3 regions of the Rhodospirillum sp. A1_3_36 genome follow, and region 2 is predicted to be linked to each of the others. Evidence: predicted binding sites of a transcription regulator. Region 2 holds the regulator's gene; each other region holds the start of a gene.
What was found. The regulator HrcA, encoded in region 2, represses chaperone genes, less so after heat shock. The targets are predictions, from matches to a motif close to GTTAGCACTCNCCNNNGGNGAGTGCTAAC.
Positions count from the first base shown of each region.

Region 1 (6,401 bases), on a different contig from region 2:
TAGAACAGGCTTGTTCAGCCGGGCGTCTCTTAGAAGCCCATGCCGCCCATGCCGCCCATGCCGCCCATGCCGCCCATGTCAGGAGCGCCGCCGCCCTCCTTCTTCTCGGGGATGTCAGCGACCATGGCTTCGGTGGTGATCAGCAGGCCCGCGATGGACGCAGCGTCCTGCAGAGCGGCGCGCACAACCTTGGTCGGGTCGATGACGCCGGCCTTGATCATGTCGCAGTACTCACCGGACTGGGCGTTGTAGCCGAAGTTGGTGTCGGTGGCTTCCAGCAGCTTGCCAGCAACCACGGCGCCATCGGTGCCGGCGTTCTCGGCGATCTGACGGACCGGAGCCTGCAAGGCGCGGCGGATGATCTCGATGCCGACGTTCTGGTCAGCATTGGCACCCTTCAGCTCGGCCAGGGCGCGCGTGCCGTACAGCAGGGCCACGCCACCACCGGCGACCACACCCTCTTCCACCGCAGCGCGGGTGGCGTGCATGGCGTCGTCGACGCGGTCCTTCTTTTCCTTCACTTCGGTCTCGGTGGCACCGCCGACCTTGATCACCGCGACACCGCCGGCCAGCTTGGCCAGACGCTCTTGCAGCTTCTCACGGTCGTAATCGGAGGAGGTCTCCTCGATGTTGGCGCGGATCTGGGCGCAACGGGCCGCGATGTCGGCCTTCTCGCCCACGCCATCAACGATGGTGGTCTCTTCCTTGGTGATGGTGACCTTCTTGGCGGTGCCGAGCATGTCGATGGTGACGTTCTCGAGCTTGATGCCCAGGTCTTCGCTGATCACCTGACCACCGGTCAGAATGGCGATGTCCTCGAGCATGGCCTTGCGGCGATCACCGAAGCCGGGGGCCTTGACGGCGGCGACCTTCAGGCCACCACGCAGCTTGTTGACCACCAGGGTGGCCAGGGCTTCGCCCTCGACGTCCTCGGCGATGATCAGCAGCGGGCGGCTGGACTGAACGACGGACTCCAGGACCGGCAGCAGAGCCTGCAGGCCGGACAGCTTCTTCTCGTGGAGCAGGATGTACGGATTTTCGAGGTCCGCGATCATCTTCTCGGCGTTGGTCACGAAGTAGGGGGACAGGTAGCCACGGTCGAACTGCATGCCCTCGACCACGTCCAGCTCGGTCTCCAGGCCCTTGGCTTCTTCGACGGTGATGACACCCTCGTTGCCGACCTTTTCCATCGCGGTGGCGATGATCTGACCGACTTCCTCGTCACCGTTGGCGGAGATGGTGCCAACCTGAGCGACTTCGGCGGAGGTCTTGATCTTCACGGACCGGGCCTGCACGTCGGAGACCACGGCCGCAGTGGCGAGGTCGATGCCGCGCTTCAGGTCCATCGGGTTCATGCCAGCGGCGACGGACTTCACGCCTTCGCGGACGATGGCCTGGGCCAGAACGGTGGCAGTGGTGGTGCCGTCACCGGCAATGTCGGCGGTCTTGGAAGCAACTTCCTTGACCATCTGGGCGCCCATGTTCTCGAACTTGTCTTTCAGTTCGATTTCCTTGGCGACGGAAACGCCGTCCTTGGTGATGCGGGGAGCGCCGAAGCTCTTGTCCAGGACAACGTTGCGGCCCTTGGGACCCAGGGTCACTTTGACGGCATTGGCCAGGGTGTCAACGCCCTTCAGCAGGCGGTCACGGGCGTCGGTGGAAAACTTCACATCCTTGGCGGACATTGCATGTTCCTCTTGAATCAGATTTCAGGGGCGGGTGGGTTCGACCAAGTTGGCCAAAGGGGCCACGCCCGGGGAAAGTCGTGTCGAGGCGCCAGACCCCTGGTCCGGCGCCTGGGGCATCCTGGCTTAGCCAGTGATTCCCATGATGTCGGATTCCTTCATGATCAGGTAATCGACGCCATCGATCTTGACTTCGGTGCCGGACCACTTGCCGAACAGGATACGATCGCCGGCCTTGACGTCCATGGGGACGACTTTGCCGTCATCGCCGCGCGCGCCGGACCCGATGGCGATCACTTCGCCTTCCATGGGCTTTTCTTTGGCGGTGTCGGGGATGATGATGCCACCGGCGGTCTTCTCCTCGCTCTCGAGGCGCTTCACGAGAACGCGGTCATGCAGCGGGCGGAAATTCATGGACTAGCCTCCGTCGGAATTGCAAATCGTTGATTTGCCACAATACGAACCGGCGTGATCCGGTGCTGTTAGCACTCGGGGCCGGTGAGTGCCAGAGAGTTAATCCCAAGGCGCTTCGCTGTCAAGAGAAGACACTGGGGCGGTTTTGTGAACGGAGGGTATCGACTCAGGGAGGTAGGACACATGATACAGGCCGGAGGGGCTGTATCTGGAGTGTCTTCGGTTGAAAGTGTGGCGGGTCGATTGAGGAAGAAGCATTCAATGCCGCCGGTTTTATCTCGTTCATATGGTGTTCGAGGGGCAGGAGTGTCACCCCTCTGTTTCTGAGGTTGGTCTGAAGAGGCTTCGGGATTTGATGGGAGGGTCTTGTGAAATGATACGTTATAACATAACGTATTGGCGTTCTGCTCAATTCCTAGTGACCCTGCTGTCTGAACTTTGAGAGACTCCCTTGTCCCACGATCCGACCCCATCCGGTGCGGCAGTCGCGCCTTCTTCTCCAGTTCCTGATGCCCGGACGCGTCAGCTTACGGAGACTTTGAATCTATTGCATCAAACGGAACGGGACATGCGCGCCCATATGGCTCGGGGTGACCGACAGGCAGCCCTGGCCACGGCGGTGCGGAGCCTTGGCGGAATACTGCGCCGAAGCCCGCCATATGAAGAACCATAGCATAGAGAGTCTTCGAGGCTAAATTGGGCGAAGACGCAGGGTATACGACCAAGTCTCATCTTTTTTGTGCGATTGCCCAAACCCCCATTTTTTCTTTAAAAAAATTGGATGCCTGGGGTCTGGGGCCTTTCGGCCCCAGTGGGGGACGGGGCAAAGCCCCGTAACGGGAACCCCCCTTGTTGTGTAAAGTGGCCAAGAAGTGACCCCACTTGATCTCGGAATACTTTAGAGCAAATCCCGAGCAATCTGGAACAGATTGCGACGGGCGGAACGCACGCCGTAGGCGTGACGATTTGCTTCAATATCAGAGGTTCAGCGCATGCCTCAAGGGCGACCTGTCCCGGAGGGGGCATGAGGTTGCATCGATGAACCCAGTCATTTGGTGATTTGCTGCGAAAGAATCGAATCACCAGGACCCGTTATCCGTACTGACGCAAAGCGGCCTCGGCCCGGGCGAGCGCCGCATCGGCCGTATCTGGATAATCGGCCTCCGACACACTGATCCCAACACCCACTGTCAAGCGGCCCACATCCGAGAAATTGGTGTTCTCTACGCGCATGAGCAGGCGTCCGGCCATCACATGCGCCGCTGCTTCGTCCGCTCCGGGGCAGAGGATAGCGAAGGTCGCCCCCTTCCACCGCCCCACGATGTCAGTCGCCCGAGCCTCGGACTGGCACAGCTTGGCGATATCACGCAACAGGCCATCGCCCACGGTCTGCCCGTAGATATTCGTCACCTTGTAAAACTCCATGGGTTTGACCATCAACACCGCATAGGGCAGATGGTCGCGCTTGGCCCGTTCATGCTCAACCAACAGGCTTTCGAAGATCCGACGCCGATTGAACACGCCGGTCAACGGATCCATAGCCGTCAATTTGATGGCCATCTCCTGGGTGGATTCCAGGGACTTTTTCAAGCGTTCCACTTGACCCCGACGCCACCGGGCGGCCGGATACCAAATGAGAAGCGCCCCCAGGGTCGCTCCGAACCCCAAGATCAAAAAGAAATCACTCACCGCTTTCCCTCACGTTTCGCTTTGGAAACATTATGTCTTTCGAGTGTTATCGGCGAATCACGTTAACACCGCAATAAGGGAGCGGGAGCAACGGGCAAATTTGTGGCTTTCGGCGATTTTTGGGCCTCCGCCGACGCTGGGCAAAAAAAGCCGGGGTGGCCTTTCTCGATCACCCCGGCTCCCCCTTGGGGGCACCGCATCCCCCGATGCCCCCTGCACGCAATATTCTCTTATTGGACTTCTCTTATTGGGCGTCTCCTATTTGATCGTTCCCCAGGGGGCCGAGGTCAGGCCGCCTTTTGTGCCCCCGCTGCGACGATACTCACGATATCGTCCATGATCGTCGTCATGTCATAGTCCTTGGGTGTATAGACCCGGGCCACGCCTGCAGCGAGAAGGACCTTCTCGTCCTCGGGCGGAATAATTCCCCCGACCACAACGGGAATATCCCCCAGGCCTTCGGTGCGCATTCGCTCAAGAACATCCGTCACCAGGGGCACATGGGATCCGGACAGAATGGACAGGCCCACCACATGGACGCTTTCCTCCAGGGCGGCGTTGACGATCTGGGCCGGTGTCAGGCGAATCCCCTCGTAGACCACTTCCATGCCCGAGTCCCGGGCACGCACGGCGATTTGTTCGGCACCGTTGGAATGGCCATCCAGGCCCGGCTTGCCCACCAGCATTTTGACCCGACGGCCCAGAGTTGCCGACAGGGCATCCACCTTGGTCCGGACCTCACCCAGCTTGCCCGGAGCGCCGGTGGAAACGGACCGCCCCACGCCGGTGGGCGCGCGGTATTCGCCGAAGACCTGTCGCAGGATCTGCCCCCATTCGCCTGTGGTCGCTCCCGCATGGGCGCAAGCAATCGTGGGTTCCATGATATTGGAGCCTTCCGTCGCAGCTCGACGCAGGGTTTCCAGGCTCTCCTGAACCTTGGCCGAATCGCGGGTCCCCCGCCAAGCCACCAGGGAGTCGATTTGTTCCTGCTCGGCTGCCGGGTCGACGGTCATGATGGCGCCCTCCCCCGCCGCGAGCGGGCTGGGGGCACCTTCGGTGAACCTGTTGACGCCGACAACCACTTGCTCGCCACTCTCGATGCCGCCGATGCGCTTGGCGTTGGCTTCCACCAGCTTCTGTTTCATGTAGCCGGATTCGACGGCGGCCACGGCGCCACCCATGTCGTCAATCCGCGCCAGTTCCGCCCGGGCGGAGTCCTTGAGCGCCTCCACTTTGTTGGTGATCGCCACGGAGCCATCGAAAATGTCCGGAAACTCCAGCAAGTCCGTTTCATAGGCGACGATCTGCTGAAGGCGCAGGGACCACTGCTGGTCCCAGGGACGGGGCAGCCCCAGGGCTTCGTTCCAGGCGGGAAGCTGCACGGCCCGGGCGCGGGCGTTCTTGGACAAGACGACAGACAGCATTTCCAGCAGGATCCGATAGACGTTGTTCTCCGGTTGCTGTTCGGTCAGCCCCAGGGAGTTCACCTGGACGCCATAGCGGAACCGACGGTACTTCTCCTCTTCCACGCCGTAGCGCTCACGGCAGATTTCGTCCCACAGCTCGGTGAAGGCGCGCATCTTGCTGAGTTCCGTAACAAAGCGAATGCCTGCGTTGACGAAAAAGCTAATGCGCCCGACCACCTTCGCAAAATCTGCGGGCGGCACTTGGCCTTGGGCCTTCACGGTGTCGAGCACCGCAACGGCCGTGGCCAGGGCAAAAGCCAATTCTTGCTCCGGCGTCGCACCGGCTTCCTGCAGGTGGTAGGAGCAGACGTTGGTGGGGTTCCACTTGGGAACCTCCTTGTAGGTGAAGGCAATCACGTCGTTGATCAGCCTTAAGGAGGGCTCTGGCGGGAAAATATAGGTCCCCCGGCTCAGGTATTCCTTGATCAAATCGTTCTGCACCGTGCCCTGAAGGTCAGCCCGGGTCGCCCCCTGCCGTTCCGCCGTGGCGATATACAGGGCCAACAGCCAGGGCGCCGGGGCGTTGATGGTCATGGAGGTATTCATCTTGCCCAAGGGAATATCCTCGAACAGGGTCATCATGTCGCCCAGGTGGGAAATGGGCACGCCCACCTTGCCCACTTCGCCCTTGGCCAAGACATGGTCGCTGTCATACCCGGTTTGAGTCGGCAGATCGAAGGCCACCGACAGGCCCGTCTGACCCCGCGCAAGATTCGTTCGGTACAGTGCGTTGGACGCCTTGGCCGACGAATGGCCCGAATAGGTGCGGAAAAGCCAAGGTTTGTCCCGCGTTGTGGCAGGATTGGGTGGGTTGGTCTCGGGCTTCTCGGACATGCTTGTCTCCTTCAATAGTCGGCTACCGTCCGGCCCCAATCCCTCTATCGGGTGGTTTTGCGAACAATAATTACCGAACACCCCATCTGTACGAAACAAACTATCATTTTGTGCATTGCGGGGGAAGGTCTCATTCGGTATCCCTCGTCTCAAGCACGGCGCATCACCCCAGACAATCGGGGGACGCCGGGACCGACAATCCCCCTTTGGAGGACCAGTGATGAGCGACACGGCGGACGTCATCGATCTGAAGCCCGGCCAGGCCCTAAAAGACTTGTATGACCTGGGCGAGATCCCGCCGTTGGGTCATGTC
Region 1 is NZ_JBLAVB010000008.1:152,283-158,683, forward strand. Features, by position in the region: gene groL (chaperonin GroEL) at 30-1,685, opposite strand; gene groES (co-chaperone GroES) at 1,812-2,099, opposite strand; gene ACLIRY_RS17185 (GGDEF domain-containing protein) at 3,192-3,788, opposite strand; gene ACLIRY_RS17190 (methylmalonyl-CoA mutase family protein) at 4,076-6,088, opposite strand; gene ccrA (crotonyl-CoA carboxylase/reductase) at 6,309-6,401, shown strand, end outside.
Region 1: a site for HrcA is predicted at 2,167-2,195, ahead of groES (co-chaperone GroES). Genes of this name have one in related genera too.

Region 2 (6,401 bases):
GAAATAGACATATCTTATATTGATATCAACTCTTTGAAAGAGCTGTTTTCAGAAGATCATGACGACGATATATACGGAATGATCCCAATCACCGAAACTTTGTCGTCCGTGTTAACGCAAAAACACGGCGTTTCCCCTTTAGATCAAAATTTAGATTGGTACTTTGACAGTGAAATTGAATAGAACTTCCACTAATATTTTAAATTTATTTCCGATCTGAAAGGATCTCTTCGGTGTTTTTTCTACGCGATTGATGCCGTCTACACTTGAGTCCCAAGGTCTGGATATCGAATTCAGTTTTCGTTCGAAAAGTAACAGACCGGTTGGGATGGATAGATCCCCCACCCCAACCGGTCTTCTTTTCAAAACCAGTGGAAAAACCGGATCTCTAGAGCAAATCCTGAGTAATCTGGAACAGATTGCAACGACAATTTGCTTCAATATCAGAGGGTTAGAGCATGTCGCGTGAATCACATTTCACGCGACATGCTCTAAAAGTCTTCCTCAAACGGTGCGGTCGACGCCCACAGCACCGCCCTCTTCCGCTTCGACCTTGGCTTCACGCTTGGGGCCACCCCGGGAGACCATGACCATGGCCGGGCGCAACAGGCGGTCGTGGATCACATAGCCGTCCTGGAGCACCTGAACCACTGTCCCCGTGGGAACGGCAGTGTTTTCCACTTCCTGAACCGCCTGGTGGAAATTGGGATCAAAGGCCGCATCCTGGGCCTCGACCTTGCGCACCTGGTATTGGCTCAACGCATTTTCCAATTCCTTCGCCGTCATCTCGACGCCAACGGCCAGATTCTTGATCATGTCGTTGGTTTCCCGCGCCTCCAGCGGAGCCGCCATCAGGGCGCGGGTCAAGTTGTCGGCGACACCGAGCACCGCCCTGGCAAAATTCGACACCGCATACCGGGAATTATCCTCGATCCGCTTATCGGCCATGCGTTTGGCGTTCTGGGCCTCGGCCAGCGCACGGAGATAGTCTTCCTTCAGCTTGCGATTTTCCGCCTCCAGGGCGGCGATGCGAGCTTCCGGATCCTCAGCGCCATCCAGGTCCTCACCGAGGGTCTCCCCGGTCGGGGTTGCGGTATCCTCCCAGGACGGATCCTCGGACTCGGGTACCGGGTTTTCCTGCGTGTTGTTCTGCTGCGTCATGACGCGTTCCGTCTTTACCTTGGATTTTCTCGGGAAGACCGCCGCTTCAGCCGATCATGCGACTGATAACCTTGGAGGTGTAGTCCACCAACGGGATAATACGGCGGTAGTTGATCCGGGTGGGACCGATCACGCCAATGGCGCCGACGATCTCCTCCCGGCTATTCTGATAAGGGGCCACGATCATGGAGCAGCCAGAGACGGAAAACAACTCGTTCTCCGCTCCGATGAAGATCTGAATGCCCTCAGCTCCATTCACCATGTCCAAAATACGCAGGACCTGTTCCTTGGTTTCCAGGGTCTCGAACAGGCTGCGGATGCGTTCCAGGTCTTGCAGGGCCGTGACATCGGCCAACAGATGGCTTTGACCCCGCACGATCAGTTCGCCGCTCCGGTCGCCGCCGGACCAGGTGGCCATGCCGGTTGCCACCACCCGGGCGGCCAATTCGTCCATCTGGGTCCGGTGGTTATCCAGCTCCTCCTGGATTTCGTCCCGGGCTTCATCAAGGGTGCGGCCCGACAGGCGGGCATTCAGGTAGTTGGTGGCCTCGGCCAACGCGCTGGTGGGCAGGCCCTGGGGGACTTCCAGCACCCGGTTTTCCACCAAACCATTCTCGGTGACCATGATGACCATGGCCCGGCCCGGACCAAGGGGCACGAATTCGATATGTTTCAGGCCACTGTCCGTCTTGGGCGCCAACACCAGACCGGCGCACCGGGACAGGCCCGATAACATGGTCGTGGCTTCGTTCAACAGACTATCGACGCTTTTTCCTGCGCCCTGGACCTGCGCGTCGATCCGATCCCGCTCCATGGGATCAAGACCGCCCACTTCCAGCAGGCCATTGACGAACAGACGCAACCCCGCATCCGTTGGCATGCGCCCCGCCGAGGTATGGGGCGCATAGAGGAGGCCCTGCTCCTCAAGATCCGCCATCACATTCCGGATGGTGGCCGGGGAAAGCGAGACCGCCAAGCGCCGGGATAACGTCCGAGAGCCCACCGGTTCCCCGGTTTCCACATATGTCTCCACGATCTGGCCGAAGATCTTTCGAGACCGTTCGTCCAGCTCGGTGACGATAGGTCCGCGACCCGTCATCACCATGGCCTTATTTCTCCCAACGGTTTCAGGACAGTCTTCACCAAGGTAGGTCGCCCAGGGGTTCCGGTCAACGGCCCAACGCCTCTGCCTCCCCCGGATTCGACGGAAGTCGTCGATGAAGGACCAGGAAATGGTTTTTGATTTGCGCCGGTTTGCTCTAGAACACCGGTCAAATCCTGCAGGCCACCGAAAGAAAACCGTCATGAGACCTTCCGGACGCACCCCCGAGTCCACCCGGGCCATCTCCCTCGAGCCCGGCTTCTCCAAATATGCTGAAGGCTCTTGCCTGACCAAGTTTGGCGACACCCATGTGCTTTGCACGGCCAGCGTCGACGAACGGGTCCCCAGTTGGATGCGCAACAGTGGCAAGGGCTGGGTCACGGCGGAATACGGCATGCTGCCCCGCTCCACCCATTCCCGCACGGACCGGGAAGCCGCCCGGGGCAAGCAAAGTGGTCGCACCCAGGAAATCCAACGGCTGATCGGTCGGTCCCTGCGCTCGGTCACGGACCTGGCCAAGATGGGCGAGATGCAGATCAAGCTTGATTGTGACGTGATCCAGGCCGATGGCGGCACCCGCACCGCAGCCATCACCGGCGCCTGGGTGGCCCTCCACATGGCTTTCACCCACCTGAAAACCCTGGGCATCCTTAAGGAGATTCCCCTGACTGACCATGTGGCGGCTATTTCCTGCGGCCTGTACCAGGGAACCGCCGTGCTCGACCTGGATTATGCCGAAGACAGCAACGCCCAGGCCGATAGCAACTTCGTGCTCACGGGTCGGGGTGGCATCGTGGAAATCCAAGGTACCGCCGAGGAAGCCCCCTTTTCCCAGGCCCAGTTCATGGAGCTGCTGAGCTTGGCACAAAAAGGTGTCAGCGAATTGGTCGCGGCACAGAAGGCCGCCCTCGGCCTCGCCGATTGATCCGTTTGGGCAAGGGACTGACCCATGACGAGAAAACTCACCCAAGGCCCCCTGGTGGTGGCCAGCCATAACGCAGGCAAGGTGCGGGAGATCAACGCCCTGATCGCACCGTTCGGCCTGGAAGCCAAATCGGCAGGCGAATTGAACCTGCCCGAGCCGGAAGAAACCGGGACGACCTTCCAGGAGAACGCATTGATCAAGGCCCGCGCCGCCGCCGAAGCTTCGGGCCTGCCCGCACTCGCCGATGATTCCGGCTTGACGGTATCCGCCCTGGACGGCGCACCGGGCGTCTATTCCGCCCGCTGGGCCGGACCGGAAAAAGACTTCGGCAAAGCCATGGAAAAAATAAATACCCTGTTGACCGGGTCACCGGATCGCAGCGCCGCTTTCCTCTGCGTTCTGGCGCTTGCTTGGCCCGACGGTCATGTGGAAACGTTCGAGGGTCGGGTGGATGGCCTGCTGATTTGGCCCGCTCGGGGCGAGCATGGCTTCGGTTACGACCCCATATTCCAACCAGAAGGGCATACCGCCACTTTCGGCGAAATGGCGTCGGACGCCAAACAGGCGATCAGCCATCGGGCCCGCGCCTTCGCCAAAATGGTGGATGCCTGCCTAAAGCCATAACCCCGGGGGCGGTTCCGCCCGGGTCTTTTTTCTGGGAAAGGCGGAGTCCACCCCCATGGACGACCAAGACCATCAAATTTCGACCGTCACGCAAGGGGACGAAGGGTTCGGCCTGTATATCCACTGGCCGTTCTGCCTGTCCAAATGCCCGTACTGCGACTTCAATAGCCATGTCGTCGATACCATCGACCATGGTATCTGGTCCCAGGCCCTGATCACCGACTTGGAGACCCAGTCTGCACGGCTGGCCGGACAGGGTCGCATGCTCACCAGTATTTTCCTGGGCGGAGGAACGCCCTCCTTGATGGCCCCCAATACGGTCGCCGCCCTCATTGATCGGGCATCGGACCTCTGGCCCACGGCCCCAGACCTGGAAATTACCCTGGAGGCCAATCCGGGGACCGTCGACCGGGACCGCTTTCGGGATTTCAAGCTGGCCGGAGTGAATCGCCTGTCATTGGGGATCCAGTCCCTGGAGGATCGCGCCCTGCAATTCCTGGGTCGCGTTCACGATGCCAAATCCGCTTTGGCGGCCCTGGATACGGCGCGGAGCCTGTTCGACCGCTTCTCCTTCGACCTGATTTATGCCCGCCCCGGACAGACCCTGGACCATTGGGAAGCGGAACTGCGCCGAGCCCTGACCCTGGGATCGGACCACCTGTCCGTCTACCAATTGACCATAGAACAGGGCACCCGGTTTTTCGGCGCCTATTGCCGGGGAGACTTTACCCTACCCGACGAGGACGAAAGCGCCGACCTGTTCCTGCTCACCCGAGATATCCTGAGCGACGCGGGTCTTCCCGCCTATGAAGTCTCCAACCATGCCCGCCCGGGCCAGGAAAGCCGCCATAATCTCATTTATTGGCGGGGCGGGGATTACCTGGGCGTCGGACCGGGAGCCCATGGCCGCCTGCGGGTGGACGCCGACGGCTTCCGCGCCACCGTGGCCCACCGCCGCCCCGAATCCTGGCTTAAACGGGTCGAGGATACCGGGACGGGCCTGAAGGAGGAAAGCCACATTCCTCCACGCCACCGCGCCCAGGAAATGCTGATGATGGGTCTACGCCTGGCCGAAGGGGTGAGTGACGCCCGCATGCGCCGCCTGACCGGCCTGGGACTGGCTGACATCATCGACCGGGACGGCTTGTCCATGGCGCGGTCGGAAGGCCTGATTGAATGTGAAAAGGGCCAGCTGCGCGCGACCGATGCTGGCATCCCCACCCTGAACGCATTGACGGCAGCATTGATGGTCATTTAGATCAAACCACCCAAAATCGGAATCGACTTGAGGTGGTTTGATCTCGGAGCACTCTAGAATATCGCGTAGGCCGGAAAGCCGGTTGTCCGCTCTGTGTTCCCTTCGGCCCCCACTTTCCCGTTCGATATTCTCGTTCCGGTGACGCTGACTCGCTCAGAGGACTTGTTTCATGCTCTCCATTCGACCCGCGCAACCCAGTGACAAGGACACCCTGTGGCGGATTCTTGAGCCCGTGATCCGGGCGGGCGAGACCTATACCCTTCCACGTGACATGGATCGTGAGGAGGCCCTTTCCTATTGGATGGCACCGGACCGGCTCTGCTTCGTGGCAGAAGATCAGGAACGCGTGGTCGGCACATATGTATTGCGCGCCAATCAGACGGGAGGCGGCGCCCATGTGGCGAACTGCGGCTACATGACGGCGTCCGACGCCACCGGTCGTGGCGTGGCAAGAACCATGTGCGAGCATTCTCTGGAGATCGCGCGACAGGCCGGATTCCTGGCCATGCAATTCAATTTCGTGATCTCCAGCAATGATCGGGCGGTCCGACTATGGCGCCACCTTGGGTTCGAAATCGTTGGCCGCTTGCCGAATGCATTCCAGCACCCGAAACAAGGCTATGTCGATGCGTTCGTAATGTTTCGTAGCCTACAAGCCGATGAAGGATAGCATCCTGATAGACCAGAGTTCCTTCCGATTCAACCTCACAGTACACGCCCGTGTTTCGTCTTTTTTGGGCGATTGCCCAAACCCATTTGAGGGCATTTGCCCCCAGTGGGGCACGGGACAATACCCCCTGTCTTGTACCGTATTGAACCTGAAGGCCACCTACTCCCCACCATTCCCCCGGACCAGCCGATACCCCCCCTCCTCCGTCACCAAAATCGTGGCCTGGGAAGGATCGGGTTCCATCTTACGGCGGAGGCGGTAAATGTGGGTTTCCAGGGTGTGAGTTGTGACCTGGGCGCTGTACCCCCAGACTTCGTGGAGCAGAACATCCCGAGCTATCACCTTGTCCCCGGCCCGGTAGAGAAATTTCAGGATCCCCGTTTCCTTCTCGGTCAGGCGCACCTTTTTTTCCGTGGTCCGGTCCACCAGCATCTTGGTTGCAGGCTGAAACCGATAGGGTCCGATCAGGAAAACAGCGTCATCGCTTTGTTCGTGAAGACGCATCTGGGCCCGGACCCGGGCGAGGAGAACCCCCAGGCGGAAGGGCTTGGTCACGTAATCATTGGCTCCTGCCCCCAGACCCTGGATGGTGTCGTCATCCGTATCGGCGGCGGTGAGGATGATGATCGGCCCCCGAACCCCCGCGTCACGCATGGCGCGG
Region 2 is NZ_JBLAVB010000002.1:390,246-396,646, forward strand. Features, by position in the region: gene ACLIRY_RS06250 (hypothetical protein) at 1-183, shown strand, start outside; gene grpE (nucleotide exchange factor GrpE) at 505-1,161, opposite strand; gene hrcA (heat-inducible transcriptional repressor HrcA) at 1,208-2,266, opposite strand; gene rph (ribonuclease PH) at 2,466-3,188, shown strand; gene rdgB (RdgB/HAM1 family non-canonical purine NTP pyrophosphatase) at 3,213-3,812, shown strand; gene hemW (radical SAM family heme chaperone HemW) at 3,868-5,070, shown strand; gene ACLIRY_RS06280 (N-acetyltransferase family protein) at 5,240-5,740, shown strand; gene ACLIRY_RS06285 (response regulator transcription factor) at 5,900-6,401, opposite strand, start outside.

Region 3 (6,401 bases), on a different contig from region 2:
TTCTGGGCCTGTTGTGCACCCTTGGCATCCTGCCTGCCCTGTTGGCCTATTGGCCCACCCGCTATGCCTTTCTCAAGGCGGACAGCAAGGCGGAGAGGTCTTAGGTCGCGACGGCCCGAATCCCCCCTCAAAAAAAACACCCCGCTTCAGGTCCTCTGAAGCGGGGTGTTCTGATGGAAGGGCAGGGCGTTATTGGCTGAGCAATTTGTCTGCTTGGGTGTTGAGTGCCTCGGTCAAGCCTGAAAGGCCCTTGGTATTGAGAATGTTGGCGTATTCAGACTTCTTCACGGCCATTTCGCTGACGGTACCCTTCAGAAGAATGTCTATGATTCGCCAGTCACCGTCTTTTCCCTGGTTCATGACGTAAGTCAGGGCAACCGGTTCGTCTCCGGGGGCCGCGATCTGGGTTTTGACAAGGGTCGTGCCCCGGGGACCGGGGTCCGTGCCCAGGGTTTTGAAGGCTTGGCCCGACCACCCCTTGAACCGCTTGGCATAGGTGGCCACACTCATATGACCAAAGGCCTTGGCCATGGCAGCGCGATCGGCGTCGTTGGCGTCGCGCCAAGCCTTGCCCGTTGCCCGTCCGGCCATGTTCGAAAAATCAAAAGCCGTCTGCGCGGCCTTGTCGATCAAGGCGTAACGACCGGTGATCCCCAGCGTCTTGGCGTCCTTCATCGCCTTCAGAAGGACGGAGTGGTATTGCTCGACCGCCGATTCGGGCGAGGCCCCTCCCCCATTTGCGGCAAGGACCGAGCCAGGTCCGGTCATGATGAGAGGAAGGGAACAAATCATTGCGGCCAAGAAATGACGGCGCTGCATATCGGTCTCTTTCATTTTTTGTATCGGCAGGGTTACTAAGGAGGCAAGTCTGCACTATAGGGAGGGAATTAGGCGGCATTTTGGCAACTCCGCCGACGGATTGTGGTCGTTGGCTGCGGAGAAGTCAGGCTTTTTCATTGCCGAAGAGCCCTGAAACGCGTAAGACTTTTCTCAAGGGCACGCGTCCGGAAGGGCGGAAAGGATCCCGCTCAATAAGACTTGAATTGACTTGGGGGCCGTAACTGGGTCGGCGTATGGGCGATCCAGGGAATCGATACAGACTGGCATTTTATCAACCCGCCGAACCACTCTTTGAATGGAATTACGATGAGCAATCCGATCACTGACATCACGCGTCGACTGGGGGACCGATTTGGGGGCTTTTCGCGTTCCGGGATCGCAGCGATTGCCTTGATGTCCCTGACCGCTTGCGCCAGCGTTGACGCCGAGGGGACCGGAGGCCAAGTGGCTGCGGCCGAACCAGCCAACGATATGGCCGTTGAGGATGAGGCTTTGGTCAGCGATCCGCTGGAGCCCTGGAACCGCTATGTCTTTGCGGTCAATGACGTGGTTTATACCTTCGCCCGACCCTGGATCGCACCCTACATGGTGCTACCGGACGAGGGTAAGGACACCGTCAACAATTTCCTGCATAACTTGAAGACGCCGGTAATCCTGTTGAATGACTTGTTGCAGGGCGATATGGGCCGGGCTTGGACCACGGTGAAGCGCTTTGGCATCAACACGACCTCCGGTGTGTTGGGCTTGGTTGACGTTGCCGAAGAATACGGTATGCCCAAGCACGAGGAAGATTTCGGACAGACCCTGGGAACCTGGGGAGTGGGCGATGGCCCCTATCTGGTGTTGCCTCTGTTGGGGCCCTCCAACCCCCGCGATGGCATTGGCCGGGGTGTTGATACCGTCACAGACCCGTTGTTCTGGCTGACCGGTGGCGCCGCCCAGGCGTTCAGCGGAGGGCGGATGTACGGCACCTTCTCCAATGAATATGGTCGCCGGTCCGGTGAAATGGACGCTCTTCGCCAGTCCTCCTTGGACTATTACGCGACGATTCGTAGCCTCTATACCCAAATGCGCCGCTCCAAGGTCCAGAACATCGAGGGAGCGAAGGCTCAGAACGCGGAAGTGGATTACTTCTCGCAGACAAACTGATCGAAACACCCTCGGCAAGAGGCTGTTACAGGACGGTCGGAGAGAGATCTCCGACCGTCTTTTTGTTGTCGCGTGGATTCTTTTTGGATTGCCACAAGAAAACGGGGCGCTCGAAGGCGCCCCGTTCCTGCATGGCCCGGTCCTGTGGGCCCCTGTGCTTGGCTGCGTGGATTAGAAATCCATGCCGCCCATGCCGCCCATTCCCCCCATGTCGGCGGGAGCTGAGGCCTTCGGCTCGGGCCGATCGGCGACCATGGCTTCGGTGGTGATCAGCAGGCCGGCCACGGATGCGGCATCCTGCAGGGCGCAACGGACCACCTTGGTCGGATCGATGACACCGGCCTTGACCAGATCCTCATACGCTCCGGTCTGGGCGTTGTAGCCATAGTTGGAGTCGGTGGACTCCAAAAGCTTGCCGGCGACGACGGAGCCGTCGGTCCCCGCATTGGCCGCGATCTGACGGACCGGAGCCTGCAGGGCGCGACGGACGATGTCGATTCCCACCTTCTGGTCGTCATTGGCCGGGGTGAGGCTGTCCAGGGCCTTGGTGGAATACAGCAGGGCGACACCGCCACCGGCGATGATGCCTTCCTCCACGGCGGCCCGGGTGGCATGAAGGGCGTCGTCGACGCGGTCCTTCTTCTCTTTCACCTCGACTTCGGTGGCGCCGCCGACCCTGATCACCCCGACTCCGCCAGCCAGCTTGGCCAGGCGCTCTTGCAGCTTCTCCCGATCATAGTCGCTGGTGGTGTCTTCAATGTTGGCGCGGATCTGGGCGATCCGGGCCTGAATATCGGCCTTGTCCCCGGCCCCATCCACGATGGTGGTGTCGTCCTTGGTGATCGTGACCGTTTTGGCGGTACCGAGCATGTCGATGGTGACATTTTCGAGCTTGATGCCCAGGTCTTCACTGATGACTTGCCCCCCGGTCAGGATGGCGATGTCTTCCAGCATGGCCTTGCGGCGGTCACCGAAGCCCGGCGCCTTGACCGAGGCCACCTTGAGGCCGCCGCGCAGACGGTTGACCACCAGGGTTGCGAGCGCTTCGCCTTCGACATCCTCGGCGATGATCAGCAGCGGGCGACCGGATTGGACGACCGTCTCCAGCACGGGAAGCAGGGGCTGCAGGCCGGAGAGCTTTTTCTCGTGGATCAGCACATAGGGATTTTCCAGCTCCGCGACCATTTTCTCGGAATTGGTCACGAAGTAGGGGGACAGGTAACCCCGGTCGAACTGCATGCCTTCGACCACGTCGAGTTCGGTCTCCAGTCCCTTGGCTTCCTCGACGGTGATGACCCCCTCGTTGCCGACCTTTTCCATGGCCGTGGCGATGATCTGGCCGACTTCGGAGTCCCCATTGGCGGAGATGGTGCCGACCTGGGCCACTTCAGCGTTGGTCGAAATGGCGCGGGAGCGGGTTTTGACATCCTCGATGACGGCATTGACCGCCATGTCGATGCCGCGCTTCAAGTCCATCGGGTTCATGCCGGCGGCAACGGACTTCACCCCTTCGCGGACGATGGCCTGGGCCAGCACGGTCGCGGTGGTGGTGCCATCTCCGGCCAGATCCGCCGTCTTGGAGGCAACCTCCTTCAGCATCTGCGCGCCCATGTTTTCGAACTTATCTTTGAGTTCGACTTCCTTGGCGACGGAGACACCATCCTTGGTGATACGGGGAGCGCCGAAGCTTTTGTCCAGGACAACGTTGCGGCCCTTGGGACCCAGGGTCACCTTGACGGCATTGGCCAGGGTGTCGACGCCTTTCAACAGACGGTCGCGGGCGTCGGCGGAAAATTTCACTTCCTTTGCGGACATGGACTCAGTCTCCCCTTATTCGGCGGCAGCTTGGATGGTCGCGGCGTCGGTGATCACGCCCAGGATGTCGGATTCCTTCATGATCAGGTAATCGACCCCGTCGATCTTCACCTCGGTACCCGACCATTTTCCGAACAGAATCTGGTCTCCGGCCTGGACATCCAGGGGGTGGAGCGTTCCGTCCTCGCCGCGCGCGCCAGACCCGGCGGCGATGATTTCGCCCCGCATGGGTTTTTCCTTGGCGGTGTCGGGGATGATGATGCCACCGGCGGTCTTTTCTTCGCTTTCGAGGCGCTTGACCAGGACCCGGTCGTGCAAGGGTTTGAAGTTCATAGGTTTGTCTCCGTCATTCCTTACGGTGGAAGCAAATGACACCGGCTTTGGGTCCCCGATATCTTGGGCGACTGGGGCCGGGCGGGAATTGACATAGTTTTTTGAAAATCGACGTCAAGTGAGAGAGCGAAATTTTTGTCAGCACTCGCCGAAGGTGGCTGCTAAGCCTCTGATAATAAAACAAACTTGAAATATGAGCGAACTGTGCTCATCCTTTTCTCAGGGAGCAAACGCAGCCACAAGGTGGCCTTGACCGGAACCGCAAGAGGGGCGGATGGGGCCACGGAGAAGAGGAACTTCGACCATGACCTTTTTTGATGTCGACGTCAGGCCCCAGTCCGAGTCCCAGTCCGACCCCAAGTCCGATATGGCGCGTCAAATGGCCGACTACCGATTGACCACGGCGAAAATTCTCTACCACATGCCGGATCATCCGGGACTTTTGCAGGAATACATCTGGCAACAATTGGATTTGGCGCCCCGGTTTCCAGAGCTGCGCCGTTTCCTGGATTTCTGGACCAAGGAGTTGGACGGCCCCCTCCATTCCGTTCGGGTGGCATCGGCGGAATTGATCACACCCGGGCGGTATCGGCCCGTTGATTGCCTGTTGGTTCACTAGAGTGAAACTGGATCAGCTTGAGTCAAGCTGGCCCAGTTTCACTCTAATTATATAGATTTTAGAGTATCTTCGAGGCCAAGTTTGGTCGCAAAGCGACTCAACTTGATCTCGGAATACTCTAGATCACGATGAAATCAGGTCTGTCCGACCTGATTTCATAAACGTGATCTAAATCATATATTTAGAGCGGAATGAGACGGAAAACCGCATACACTTTTCCTCATTCCGCTCTCATACCAAGCGGCGCGGGTTGAAACCCAGGCCGCTTTTCTTGCGTTCAAACGCCAGGCGGGCTTTTACGCGCCATACGGCGCGGCGGCCACTTGGCCGCTTCCCAGGTGCGGTGAGGCAAACTCACCGCACCTTGGTATAAGCATTCCCCGGATGCCGAAGGTGAGTGCTTGAATTCGCTGCGGGGCTGGGGCAGGGTGCCCCCATGACCGGTTCCAGCTCCGCCCATAACCTGCCCGAACTGTCCGTTTCCGAGCTCTCCGGCGCCCTGAAGCGCACGGTGGAGGAAGCCTTCTCCCGCGTGCGTCTGCGCGGTGAAATCAGCCAGCCCAAGGTGGCGGGGTCTGGTCACTGCTACCTGCGTCTCAAGGACGAGACGGCGGTGATCGATGCCATCATCTGGCGTGGCACAATGAACAAGCTCTCCCTCCGCCCCGAAGAGGGGATGGAGGTCATTGTGACGGGCAAGCTGACCACCTATCCGGGCCGGTCGAGCTATCAGATCATCGTCGAGGACATGGAACTGGCGGGCGAAGGTGCCCTCCTGAAGCTGTTGGAGGACCGCCGCCGCCGTTTGGCTGCGGAAGGCCTGTTCGATCCGGCCCGCAAGCGACGCCCCCCCTTTCTGCCCCAGGTCATTGGCGTGGTCACCTCTCCCACCGGGGCGGTGATCCGGGACATTCTCCACCGCATCTCCGACCGCTTTCCGCGCCGCGTCCTGGTCTGGCCCGTCAAGGTTCAGGGCGAGGGGGCGGCAGAGGAGATCGTCCGCGCCATCCAGGGTTTTAATGCCCTGCCCGAGGGGGGAGCCATTCCCCGGCCCGATGTCCTGATCGTTGCCCGGGGGGGCGGCAGCCTCGAGGACCTTATGGCCTTCAATGGGGAAGCCGTCGTCCGCGCCGCGGCCGAAAGCGCGATCCCCCTGATCTCTGCGGTTGGCCACGAGACCGACGTTACCTTGATCGATCACGCGGCGGACCTGCGGGCCCCCACACCAACGGGGGCCGCTGAAATGGCCGTGCCCGTGCGCATGGAGCTTCTTGCGCAGGTGGGGGAAACGGGGAGCCGCATGGAAGGGGCTGTGGGGCGGTTGCTCATCGACCGGGCCATGCGTCTCGAAGGGCTGTCTCGGGGCTTGCCGGACCTGGACCGGCTGCTGGCCGATGCGGTCCAACGGTTGGATGACCGGGCCGAACGCTTGGCCGCAGCGCCCCATCGCTTGATTGAACAGCGGACCCTGGCTCTGGGCCAAATGGCTGCCCGGCTGCGCCGCCCCGGGGAGTTGATCGACCGCAAGGCCCAGGACCTGGACCGCAGTGCTCTGGCGCTGCGGGGGGCCATGATCCGTTTGGGTGATCAGGCGCAACGCAGCCTGATCACCCTGTCCGACCGGTTGCGACCGGAGCGGATTACC
Region 3 is NZ_JBLAVB010000003.1:75,007-81,407, forward strand. Features, by position in the region: gene ACLIRY_RS07940 (MMPL family transporter) at 1-104, shown strand, start outside; gene ACLIRY_RS07945 (ABC transporter substrate-binding protein) at 190-834, opposite strand; gene ACLIRY_RS07950 (VacJ family lipoprotein) at 1,147-1,989, shown strand; gene groL (chaperonin GroEL) at 2,161-3,804, opposite strand; gene groES (co-chaperone GroES) at 3,820-4,137, opposite strand; gene ACLIRY_RS07965 (usg protein) at 4,442-4,756, shown strand; gene xseA (exodeoxyribonuclease VII large subunit) at 5,193-6,401, shown strand, end outside.
Region 3: a site for HrcA is predicted at 4,275-4,303, ahead of groES (co-chaperone GroES). Genes of this name have one in related genera too.